One region of the Gordonibacter pamelaeae genome, then DNA from elsewhere that is predicted to be linked to it. Evidence: predicted binding sites of a transcription regulator. Region 1 holds the regulator's gene; the other holds the start of a gene.
What was found. Region 1 encodes LexA, which represses DNA repair genes until DNA is damaged. Its sites were predicted from a motif close to CNAACANNTGTTNG; they were not measured.
Positions count from the first base shown of each region.

Region 2: ruvC (crossover junction endodeoxyribonuclease RuvC) is a predicted target of LexA. The motif match lies at 2,345-2,358, and genes of this name have one in related genera.

Region 1 covers NZ_PPTS01000003.1:451,513-457,130, reverse strand. The annotation lists gene C1877_RS07065 (ATP-binding cassette domain-containing protein) at 1-903, opposite strand, end outside; gene lexA (transcriptional repressor LexA) at 1,700-2,338, shown strand; gene hflX (GTPase HflX) at 2,540-3,859, opposite strand; gene miaA (tRNA (adenosine(37)-N6)-dimethylallyltransferase MiaA) at 4,054-4,989, opposite strand; gene miaB (tRNA (N6-isopentenyl adenosine(37)-C2)-methylthiotransferase MiaB) at 4,979-5,618, opposite strand, start outside.
Region 2 covers NZ_PPTS01000002.1:503,500-509,117, reverse strand. The annotation lists gene C1877_RS04845 (LamG-like jellyroll fold domain-containing protein) at 1-135, opposite strand, end outside; gene C1877_RS15290 (hypothetical protein) at 380-520, shown strand; gene bfr (bacterioferritin) at 644-1,108, opposite strand; gene C1877_RS04835 (YebC/PmpR family DNA-binding transcriptional regulator) at 1,414-2,214, shown strand; gene ruvC (crossover junction endodeoxyribonuclease RuvC) at 2,376-2,906, shown strand; gene ruvA (Holliday junction branch migration protein RuvA) at 2,903-3,502, shown strand; gene ruvB (Holliday junction branch migration DNA helicase RuvB) at 3,573-4,640, shown strand; gene C1877_RS04815 (hypothetical protein) at 4,729-5,202, shown strand; gene C1877_RS04810 (Bcr/CflA family efflux MFS transporter) at 5,450-5,618, shown strand, end outside.

The sequences.
Region 1 (5,618 bases):
GGCGTCGAGGCAGAGCGCGCCCTCGTACACCTTCGCGGTATGCGCCTCGGACACCCGTTTCTCGGCGCGCTCGAGCTTCTTCCCCATCTGCGACGAGAGCCGCCCGGCCTTGCCATCCTGGTCGGAATAGATGGCCAGCTTGACCTTCGTGCGCCCGTCGTGGTCGTGCCGGTCGAGATGGCGGGCCGATCGCCGTGCGGCCGAGCGGGCTGCCACTCCCTCCCGACGGGTGGTTTCCGCCTTGAGGCGGCCCAGCTCGCGGCGGGCGTTGGCCCGCTCTTCTGCCAGGGTCCTCCGGCGCAGGTCTATCTGCTCCTTCGCCTGGGAGTACGAGCCGGGCACGGTAACGGCGCGCCCCTGGTCCACGAACACGCACGAGGTGGCCAAACCGTCGAGCAGCGCGCGGTCGTGCGATACGAGCAGGCCCGTCCTCCGATACTCGGCGAGCGTGCGCGCCACCAGATCGCGGGTGTCGGCATCAAGGTGGTTCGTGGGCTCGTCGAGCGCAAGGAGCACGGGATCGGCCGCCAGGGCGCATGCTATCTGGATTCGCTTGCGCTCGCCGTGCGACAGCGTGTCGAAGCGCCACAGCCACGCGTCGTCGATGCCGAGCAGGTAGCGCAGGCGCACGGCCTTGGGCCCGTAGTCGCAGGCGAACTCCTCGAGGCCCGCGGGCGCAGCATCCGTCGACTGGGCACAGAACAAGCCAGCGACCTGCGGTGAAACGCTCCCCTTCTGCGGCTTGAGCACCCCGCAGACAATCTTGAGCAGCGTGCTCTTGCCGGCCCCGTTCGGGCCGACCACGCCGGTCCAGCCGGGGGCGAACACGGCAGACGCGTCATCGAGCGCCAGGGCATCGGCGCCATCGTAGGCATAGGTAAGATGGTGGGCTGAAACGAACATGGAGGGGCCTCCCTTTGAGAGGCACCGGAAGCGATGCTTTTCGCGCTGGTCGCCCGCATGCCGACGCGGCAGCGAGGGCAGGGCTGGGAACATCAAGGAACGGCAACGAAAGCGCACCCGGTGCATAGCTTGCATGACCTGTCGGGTGTCCGAAGGCTTTCGTTAAAACCTCATGTTCCTTGTCTCCTTTTCGAAGGCGCCGTCTGCGGCAGCCTGTCTGGACTATCGATCTAAGCGGAAGTCTACCACACGGACCCGCAGGGAGGAAGGCCCCTCCGACGGAATGGGGGCGCCCCCGGGGTGGCGGGGGCGCCTCGCAGCCACAGAAACGCAGCATCTGTGGGTATTCCAAGGCCGTTAGAGGCCGATGAAAATGCTGACGAAGGCAAAGAGGGAGAAGACGCATCCCGCCAGGGCGCCCTGCCACGGCCTCACGCGGCCGTAGGCGCACCCGGCTACGCTGCCGCGGTGAAGGGCCCGCACCGTTTCCGGAGCGCCGTAGTGGGCGTGCGCACGATGCGCTGCAGACGATGGTCTCTGCGCGTGCGCAGACGACGCGCAAGCGCCTTGGGAAACGTCCCCGGGAAACTCGATGATAGCCCCAGCTGCAGGCACATGCCCGAACTCCGGCTGCAGGGCCGACGTGCCGTCGAGGGGGTACCGCATCTCGAAATTCTTCATCTTTCTGCCTCCTAGCCCTTGCGTAGAACCTTTGTTCGCATATATAATAGGACGAACAAAAGTTCATGTCAATACGTAATTAAAACATTTGTTCGTTCAAGGGAAAGGACGGGGCATGTCCGACAAAGTGACGAAGCGTCAGAAGGCAGTGCTCGACTGCATCGAGGAGTGCATCCGCGAGAAGGGCTACGGTCCCACCGTGCGCGAGGTTTGCCAGAGCCTGGGCCTTTCCTCCCCTTCGACGGTCCATGTGCACCTCAAGGCGCTTGAGGAGAAGGGGCTCATCAAGCGCGATCCGCTCAAGTCGCGCTCCATCGCGCTCACCTACCCGCTCGGCGACACGGAAAGCGCCTCCAACGTCGTCAAGCCCAGCTTCAACAAGGTGGTGAACGTGCCGCTCGTGGGCAACGTGGCGGCCGGCTCCCCCATCCTGGCCGAGGAGAACATCACCGACACCATCTCGCTCCCCACCGACATCGTGGGCGACGCGCCGTCGTTCTTGCTGTCGGTGCGGGGCGAATCGATGATCGAGGCAGGCATCAACGACGGCGACTACGTGGTGGTGAAGGAGCAGCCCGTCGCCAACAACGGCGACATCGTCGTGGCCATCATCGACGACGGCGCGACGGTCAAGCGCTTCTACAAGGAATCCGACCACATCCGCCTGCAGCCGGAGAACTCGACGATGGAGCCCATCATCACCACCGATTGCTCCATCGCGGGCAAAGTGGTGGCGGTGTTCCGACGCCTGTAGGCGGCGCCTTGCGGTGCTCCGCCGGAGAAGCGCCGCGCCCTGTCGGGGTACGGCCCCTGCAGGGGAAACGCCGGCCTTGGAAAGAGGGAGCCCGTTCGTCCCAGGACTGGCCGGCGATCCGAGATCGCGTCGTTCGGTCGCGAACTGCTTGGTTAGAGTTACTCTAACCAAGCAGTTCGCAGCTTCCCGGAAGGGACGCGCCTAACGGTCCTTCTCCGCCGCGTAGGGACGGAACAGGCCGGCAAAGGACGGAGCTGCCAGCATGACGAGGTGCGTGCCGTCCTCCTCGTGCTTCTCGGACAGGATATGGCAACGCTCGTGCGCCACCGAGACGAGGTCGCCCCGGTTGTAGGGGATCACCACGTCGAGATGCTCGTCCTGCGCCGAGGCGACGCGGGCGACATGCCCGACAAGCTCGGCAATGCCCTCCCCCGTCGCCGCCGACACGAACTGTGCCTGCGGGTGGCGCGCCTTGAGGGCGCCGCATTGCTCCCCGTCGAGCAGGTCGCATTTGTTGAACACGAGCACGCGGAGCAGGTCCTGCGCCTCGATCTGCCCGAGCACGTCCTCGACTGCGGCGATCTGAGCCTCGTACTCGTCCGACGACGCATCCACCACGTGCAGCACCAGGTCGGCGCCCGTTATCTCGTCGAGCGTCGACTTGAACGCCTCTATGAGCGTGGTCGGCAGCTTTTGGATGAACCCGACCGTGTCAGTGACGGTGATCTCGCGTCCTTCAGGCAGCTCGAACTTGCGCGTAGTGGAGTCCAACGTGGCGAACAGCTTGTCGTAGGCCAGCACGTCCGCATTCGTCAAGCGGTTGAGCAGGCTCGACTTTCCGGCATTCGTGTAGCCGGCCAGCGCCACCTTGAACATGCCGCTCTCGTAGCGGCTCTCGCGCTGGATGGCGCGCACCTCGGCCAGATGCTTGAGCTCGCGCCTGATGGACGTGATGCGCTTGCGCACCATGCGGCGGTCGACCTCGAGCTGGCTCTCGCCCTCGCCGAAGCGCGACCCCACGCCGCCGCCCATGCGGTTCGAGGCCAGGTGGGCCCACATGCCGCGCAAGCGCGGCAGCAGGTACTCGTTCTGGGCGAGCCGCACCTGCAGGCGGCCCTCCTTGCTGGTGGCATGCAGCGCGAAGATATCGAGGATGAGCGCCGTGCGGTCGATGACCTTCACGTCCTTGCCCACCACCTTCTCGAGGTTCGACTGCTGGGAGGGCGTGAGCTCGTCGTCGAACACCACGAGGTCGGCCGCGTGGGCGCGTGCCAGCTCGGCTACCTCCTCGGCCTTGCCCGAGCCGACGAACGTGCGCGGGTTCGGCGCGTCGAGCTTCTGCGTGGTGACGGCCGCAACGTCGGCGCCCGCCGTGTCCACGAGGCGCTCGAGCTCGGCGAGAGAAGAGGCCAGCGGCCAGGAGGCGCCGGGGCGGTCGACGCCCACGAGCACGGCCTTCTCGCGGCGCTCTTCGGATACAGGGGTCATGCCCCGCGTGATAACGGATTCGAATTCAGACATGGAGCCAACCTTTCGAGGCAGGAACAGGCACACCGGTACTGACGGCGGCGTGCGAAGACAGTCGGGCGCGGTCGCAACCGCTAGAGAAACGCGTGTGCTGTCTGCATGATAGGTGCTCCGATCTTGAAGGCTCTTCGGCAGGGCCGGCCTGCGGAACCGTATCATACCACAAGTCCACCCTGTCACGGAAACGCTCAGGCAACAGCGTCTCCCAGCACGTCCAGCGCCTCGGCCGCCTGCGCCGCGACGTCGGGCTCGTTCGCGTCGATCCAGCGGATGCGCCTATCCTTGCGGAACCACGTGCGCTGCCGTTTCGCGTAGCGGTGCGTGGCTGTCTTGATGCGCGTGGCGGCCTCCTCCATCGTCGTCTCGCCGTCCAGGGCGGCGACGACCTCCTTGTACCCGATAGCCTGGGGGGCCGTGATGCCGTCTCGGAACCCGCCCTGCAGCAGGCGCGCGACCTCGTCCACAAGGCCGGCGTCGAACATGCCGTCCACGCGCGCGTCTATCCGCGCGTTGAGCACCGCCGGCTCCACGGACAGCCCGACGAAGCATGCCGGCACGAGCTGCGGGATGTCCGCCAGCTTCGCGCGCTGCTCGGCAAGGCTCGTGCCCTCCTCCAGCAGCTCGAAGGCGCGCACGACGCGCTTGACGTCGGCGGCGGGCACGATGGCGGCGCTTGCGGGGTCGCGCTCGCGCAGCAGCTCCCACAGGACGTCGGAACCTTGCTCGTTGGCAAGGCGGTTGTAATGCTCCCGCACGGGATTGCCCGTTTGCTCGCCCTTCGGGAACTCGTAGGCGTCGATGGCTGCGCGCACGTACAAGCCGGTGCCGCCGCACAGCACGGCGCGCTTCCCGCGCGCGGCGATGTCGCGGAAGCAAGCGCGGGCGTATTCCTGGAAGAGGGCCGCCGAGTACGGCTCGCCGGGGTCGGCAAGGTCGAGGCCGTGATGGGGAACGAGCCGCTCCTCGGGAGCGAGCTTTCCCGTGCCGATATCCATGCCCCGGTATATCTGCATGGAATCGGCGCTCACCACCTCGCCGTCGAGCGCGAGGGCGACGGCCTGCGCGAGGGCGGACTTGCCCGAGGCCGTGGGGCCGACGATGCAGACGACGGGGTCAGCGCCCATCCGCCGCCTCCGCGGGCGGCTCGGAGCCTTCCGCCACCTCGCCTGCCAGATACCACGTCTTCGCCTCGTCGATGCGCACGCGCACCGTGGTGCCGGCCAGCTCCTCGATCGAGGTGCCTTCGGGCAGCGGCGCGTGCACGGTCTGGTTCTTCGGGCTCTTGCCCGCGAGCAGGCCCGCATCGCGCTTGGACGCGCCCTCCACCAGCACGTCGACCGTGCTTCCCAAGTCGGCCTGGTTCGCCTCGAAGGCCCGCTTCTGCACGAAATCGACCAGACGGTCGAACCGCCCCTGGATCACGTCGCGCGGCGTGGGATCGTCGACCGAGGCGGCAGGAGTTCCCTCGCGCTTGGAGTAGATGAACGTGAACACCTGGTGGTAGCCCACCTCGTCCACAAGGCGGTACGTGTCCTCGAAGTCCTTCGCCGTCTCGCCGGGGAACCCCACGATGATGTCGGTGGAGAGCGCGATCTCCGGCAGCACGTCCCGCAGCTTGCGCACGAGCTCCAGGTAGTGGGCGCGCGTGTAGCGGCGGTTCATGGCGGCCAGCACGGCGTCGGAGCCCGACTGCACGGGCAGGTGGAGCGCCGGCATGAGCGAGCGCAGCGTGCCGAACCTGCCGATGACCTCG
Region 2 (5,618 bases), on a different contig from region 1:
GTCGGCGTGCTGGCCGGGGAATGCGAGCATGCCGCCCATGGCCGTCACCCCGCAGGCGGCGGCCAGTTTCACGAACGTGCGGCGCGATACGCCGAACGTGCCGTGGTCGTAGATCGAGGAGAGCTGGGAATCCATGATGTCCTTTCGGTCGACTGCGCGAGATGCGTCGCCGTGGCTCCGCATGCGCGAAGTCCGCCGGGCGTCGGTGCGCTCTATCGTAGGCGCGCAAGGTAAGGCCCCGGCAAGGGGGAGGTCACGCGAGTGAAAGGATCAGGTAAGGATTCGCTCAAGCCTCCTGGTGCGAAAAGGCTGGCGGCGGGCCTGGGCGGCGGCAGGCCGGGGCGCGTTTGGACCTCGGCTGCCCGCAGGCAGATCAACCATGATCGAAAACATCATGGACAAGAATCAGGTCGGTGGCACGATGCTCGGCGAGAAGGTCGCTTCCCGCGGTTTGCCACCAGGCGGTTTTCCAGCACAACCCAAGAAAGCGGCTTCGAACGAGGCCGCTTTCTTGCCATAGCCCCCGATCTCGTCCAGGCGGTCGGGCGCGCCTGGACGTGCGGGGATGCGCCCGAGGGAGAGGGGCGGTCGTGCGGCGCATTCCGCACCCGTCTGCGCGTGCGCGAGCGGGCGGGCGGTGCGGTTAGTTCTGCGTGGACAGGAACGTGGGCAGCGTCATCTGCTCGATCTGGTCCTGCAGCTCCTCCAGCTCGTCGAGGTGCTTGTCCTCGTCGCGCAGGATGGCCTCGAGGATGTCGCGCGTGGCGTAGTCCAGCACGTTGCCGGCCTGCACGATGGCCTCGTTGTACATCTTGATGGCGGTGAGCTCTGAGGCGTGGTCGTTGTCCACCTGCTGGGGGATGGTGGCGCCGATGTGGATGTCGTCCAGGTTCGACACGATGGGCGTGCCCTCCAGGAACAGGATGCGCTCGATGAGGCGCTCCGCATGCGTCATCTCGGTGATCGAGCGCGTCTTGAAGTTCTTGCTCAGGCGCTCGTAGCCCCAGTCTTCGGCCATTTCCGCGTGCACCATGTACTGGTTGATGGCGGCCAGCTCGCTGGCAAGCAGGTCGTTCAGCGTGTCGATGAGTTCAGGATTTCCTTTCATGGCAGTGCTCCTTTTGGTTGACGGGCGGTCAGGGAGGACCCGCCGGACGCCGGCGTCCCTCGTCTTCCAGCCATTGTAGGGGCGTGCTGCTGAATCGGCGGCTCGGTCACGGTACCGTAGGCACGCCGTCGCACGTCCGTCAACTCGCCCCGTGCGAGCCCGCGCCTGGACACCCGGCCGTCCGGCCCGACTGGCCCGGCCGGGCCGTCGCAGGCCGTTTTTTGAAGACCGTGCGATAAGCGAGCAGGGTATTTGACGGATGTGCTAGAATGTTTGGCCGATAGTGCTCTGTGGAAGGGAAGTATATGTCTGGGCATTCTAAGTGGGCTACAACGAAACACCGCAAGGCGGCGCAGGACGCGAAGCGCTCGGCCTTGTTCTCCAAGCTGTCGCGCATCATCACGGTGGCCGCGAAAGAGGGCGGCGACCCGAACCCCGAGAACAACGCGTCGCTGGCGGCCGCCATCGAGAAGGCCAAGGGCTACTCCCTGCCGAAGGACAAGATCAAGACCGCCATCGACAAGGCGTTCGGCTCCGGCAAGGATGCCGCGAACTACGAGGAGGTCGTCTACGAGGGCTACGGCCCGGCCGGCATCGCCGTGTACTGCGAGGCGCTGACCGACAACCGCAACCGCACCGCGGCCGACGTGCGCAGCGCGTTCTCGCACGCGGGCGGCTCCCTGGGCACCTCCGGCTCCGTGGCGTTCCAGTTCGAGCGCAAGGGCCAGATCATGGTTCCCAAGGAGGTCGAGACGGGCGACAAGAAGAACCCCGTGAAGCCGAACGGCGCCGCGGCCGACGAGGAGGAGTTCATGCTCGCCGTGGCCGAGGCCGGCGGCGACGACTACGAGGACGCCGAGGACGAGTGGATCATCTACACCGGCCCCACCGACCTCATGGCCGTGAAGAAGGCGCTGGAAGAGGCCGGCACCGAGACGAAGGGCGCCGAGCTCACCATGATTCCCACCACGCCCACCCAGGTGAGCGTGTCCGACGCGAAGAAGGTCATGCGCCTGGTGGACAAGCTGGAGGAGCTCGAGGACCTGCAGAACGTCTACCACACCATGGACATCACCGACGAGATCGCCGAGGCGCTCGACGAGTAGGGCTCCGGCAGCCTGACGACCGCCGAAACCGATCGGCGCCCTTTCGCGTCCTGCCGCGAGGCGTGGTCGGCGAACGATGGATTACTTGAAAGACGCGCTCCCGGCGCGTCTTTTTTGTGGTAGGATAGCACGAACAAACGTTTGCGAACCGAAGGGAACGGATGGCGCGCACCGAACGGACGATACTCGGCATCGACCCGGGCCTGGCGAACACGGGCTGGGGCGTGGTGGCGCAAAGCGGGCCGCGGCTGGCGTGCGTGGCCTACGGCTGCATCTCCACGCCGGCCCAGGCGCCGCTCGCGCGGCGCCTGGGCAAGATACACGAGCAGATGGCGGCCGTCATCAGGCGGTTCGCGCCCACGTGCGTGGGCATCGAGACGGTGTGGTTCGGTGCGAACGCGCAGAGCGCCTTCGCCACCGGCCAGGCGCGCGGCGCGGCGCTCGTGGCGTGCGCCGAGGGCGACCTGCCGGTGGGCGAGTTCTCGCCCAGCCAGATCAAGCTGGCCGTGGTGGGCGCCGGCTCGGCGGACAAGGAGCAGGTGCAGTACATGGTGCGCCAGCTGCTGGCGCTCGAGGCGGTGCCGAGCCCCGACCATGCGGCCGACGCGCTGGCGGCCGCCATCTGCTACACGACCCACGAGGGCTTCGCGGCGGCGACCGCCGCGGCCGCATCGGGAGGAGGCGCGCGATGATCGCGTTCTTGAAGGGAAGGCTGGCGGGCAAGACCGCCGCTGCCGCGTTCATCGACGTGAACGGGGTGGGCTATGCCGTGGGCATGTCGCAGGCCAGCCTGTCGAAGCTGCCCGAGGCGGGCGCGTCCGTGGAGGTGCACACGTACCTGCAGGTGCGCGACGACGCCATCGCCCTGTACGGGTTCATGACGGTGGAGGAGAAGGCGCTGTTCGAGCGCCTCATCGGCGTGGGCGGCGTCGGCCCTAAAGTGGCCTTGGCGGCGTTGTCGGTGTTCACGCCGCAGGCGCTCGTCGCGGCCATCGCCGCGCAGGACGTGGCGGCCGTGTCGAAGATACCGGGCGTGGGGAAGAAGACGGCCTCGCGCATCATCCTGGAGTTGAAGGGGTCCCTCGACCAGGGGCTCGCGAGCCTGTTCGACGAGGGGGAGGCGCCCGCCGCCCGCGCCGCCGAGCAGCTGCGCGGCGCGCACGAGGCGCTGCTGTCCATGGGGTTCACGGCGGCCGAGGCCGACCTGGCCTTGAAGGGCGCGCCGGAGGGCGTCTCTGACAGCGCCGTTCTCCAGTACGCCCTCAAACGGTTGGGAACCGAGCGCTGACGCGCGCGGGCGCGTGTGGTACCTTGGTAGGCGAAGCGACGGACGGGACGGCTTGCGAAGTTAGGCGGTTATGGCGCACGACGACATCGAGATAGAGGGCCTGGGCTACGTGGCCGACGGCGCAGACGCGGCGTCGGTGCCGCCGCGTGCCGTGACGGCCGAGCTCACGGAGGACGACCTCGTCCTCGACCGCAGCCTGCGCCCGAAGCGATTGGGCGACTACCTGGGCCAGACGAAGGTGAAGGAATCGCTCGCCATCCTCATCGAGGCGGCGCGGGCGCGCGGCGACGTGGTCGACCACATCCTGTTCTCGGGCCCCCCGGGCCTGGGCAAGACCACGCTCGCCACCGTGGTGGCCAACGAGCTGGGCGCCAGCATCCGCACCACGAGCGGCCCCGCCATCGAGCGCACGGGCGACCTGGCCGCCATCCTCACGAACCTCGAGGAAGGCGACGTGCTGTTCATCGACGAGATACACCGCCTGAACCGCATGGTGGAGGAGGTTCTCTACCCCGCGCTCGAGGACTTCGCGCTGGACATCGTGGTGGGGAAGGGGCCGGCCGCGCGCTCCATCAGGCTCGACCTGCCGCACTTCACGCTCATCGGCGCCACGACGCGCACGGGGCTGCTCACCGGGCCCTTGCGCGACCGCTTCGGCATGGTGTTCCGGCTGGCATACTACACGCCCGAGGAGCTGGGCTCCATCGTGTGCCGCTCTGCGGCGATCCTCGGGGTGGACATAGCCGAGGACGGCGCGCTGGAGATCGCGCGGCGTAGCCGTGGCACGCCGCGTCTGGCGAACCGCCTGCTCAAACGTGTGCGCGACTGGGCGCAGGTGCGCGGCGACGGCACGATCGACGAGGACGTGGCCGCGCAGGCCCTAAGCTTCTTCGAGGTGGACGCGCTCGGCCTGGATGCCGTGGACAACCGCATCCTGGAGCTTCTAGCCGTTCAGTTCGGCGGCCGGCCCGTGGGGCTCTCGACGCTCGCCTCGGCGCTCTCGGAGGACCCGGACTCCCTCGAGGACGTCTACGAGCCCTTCCTCATGCAGCAGGGCCTCATGGTGCGCACCCCGAAGGGCCGCCAGGCCACGCCGCGCGCCTACGAGCACCTGGGTATCGCCCTCCCGCCTGCCTGAGCCAACCGGGGGGGGGTCGGCGCCAACGCCGCGGGCCCCCGGCGCTTCCCGCCAACCGTTTTCGACCTGCGACGAAAGGACGAGCCCCATGCTCGAACAGGACTACCTCATGCGCATCTTCCTGCAGTTCGCCGAGATACTGCGGCGCAGCTGGTTCAAGGCACGCGACGAGCGCGACCCGAAGGCCGCGGCCGACATGCTGGAGAACGCCGTGGGCGACGCCGTGGACATCGACGGCGCCACGCTGCTGTCGCTCGCGCCGGAGTCCATGGCCGGCATCCTGCAGGTGTCGGGCACCGACCCGCGCGTCACCGAGTACGTGGCGCGCAGCCTCATGCTGGCGTCGGCCTACCTGCGCGAGGCAGGCGAGGACGCCGTCGCCGACCTGCGGCTGGAGCAGGCGCGCGCCCTGGCCGACGCCTACGGGCTCGAACTGCCCGACGACCCGGCCGAGATGGCGGGCCTGCTGGACGACGCCCCCGAGCCCGCCATCGTCGACATCGCCTCGGCCGACGATCCGCGCTCGCCCGCCGTCGAGGCGCCGGAGCGCCCGGGCGAGTGACGCAGGCCCGTCTCCTGCGCGGTAGGCTCCCCGCGGCCCTGCCCGGGTGCTGGCGGCGCCTGCCCTCCGTGCGCCCCGCGCCGGATGCCGCCAGCATCCGCGGAACCCCTTCGAACCGTGATTTGTTAGATCATGGTGACTCTGTGATGATCGAAGGATCGCGTCCTCATCTGGTTTCGTTCCGCTAGAGTAATCGCCTCGTAATCCCGTTACGGGTCGCCTTCGGAACCTAGAAGGAAAACTCACCATGAAACAGAAGATGCAGCAATGGCTCGTCCGGCCCCAAGGAAAGCTCGGACCCTTGGGACTTGTCGTCCTCCTCGTCACCGCCAGCTTGGTGACGCCCCTCTCGCTCGACATGTACACCCCTGCCGTTCCCCACATGACGGAGGCCTTCGGCACCACGGCGGGCACCG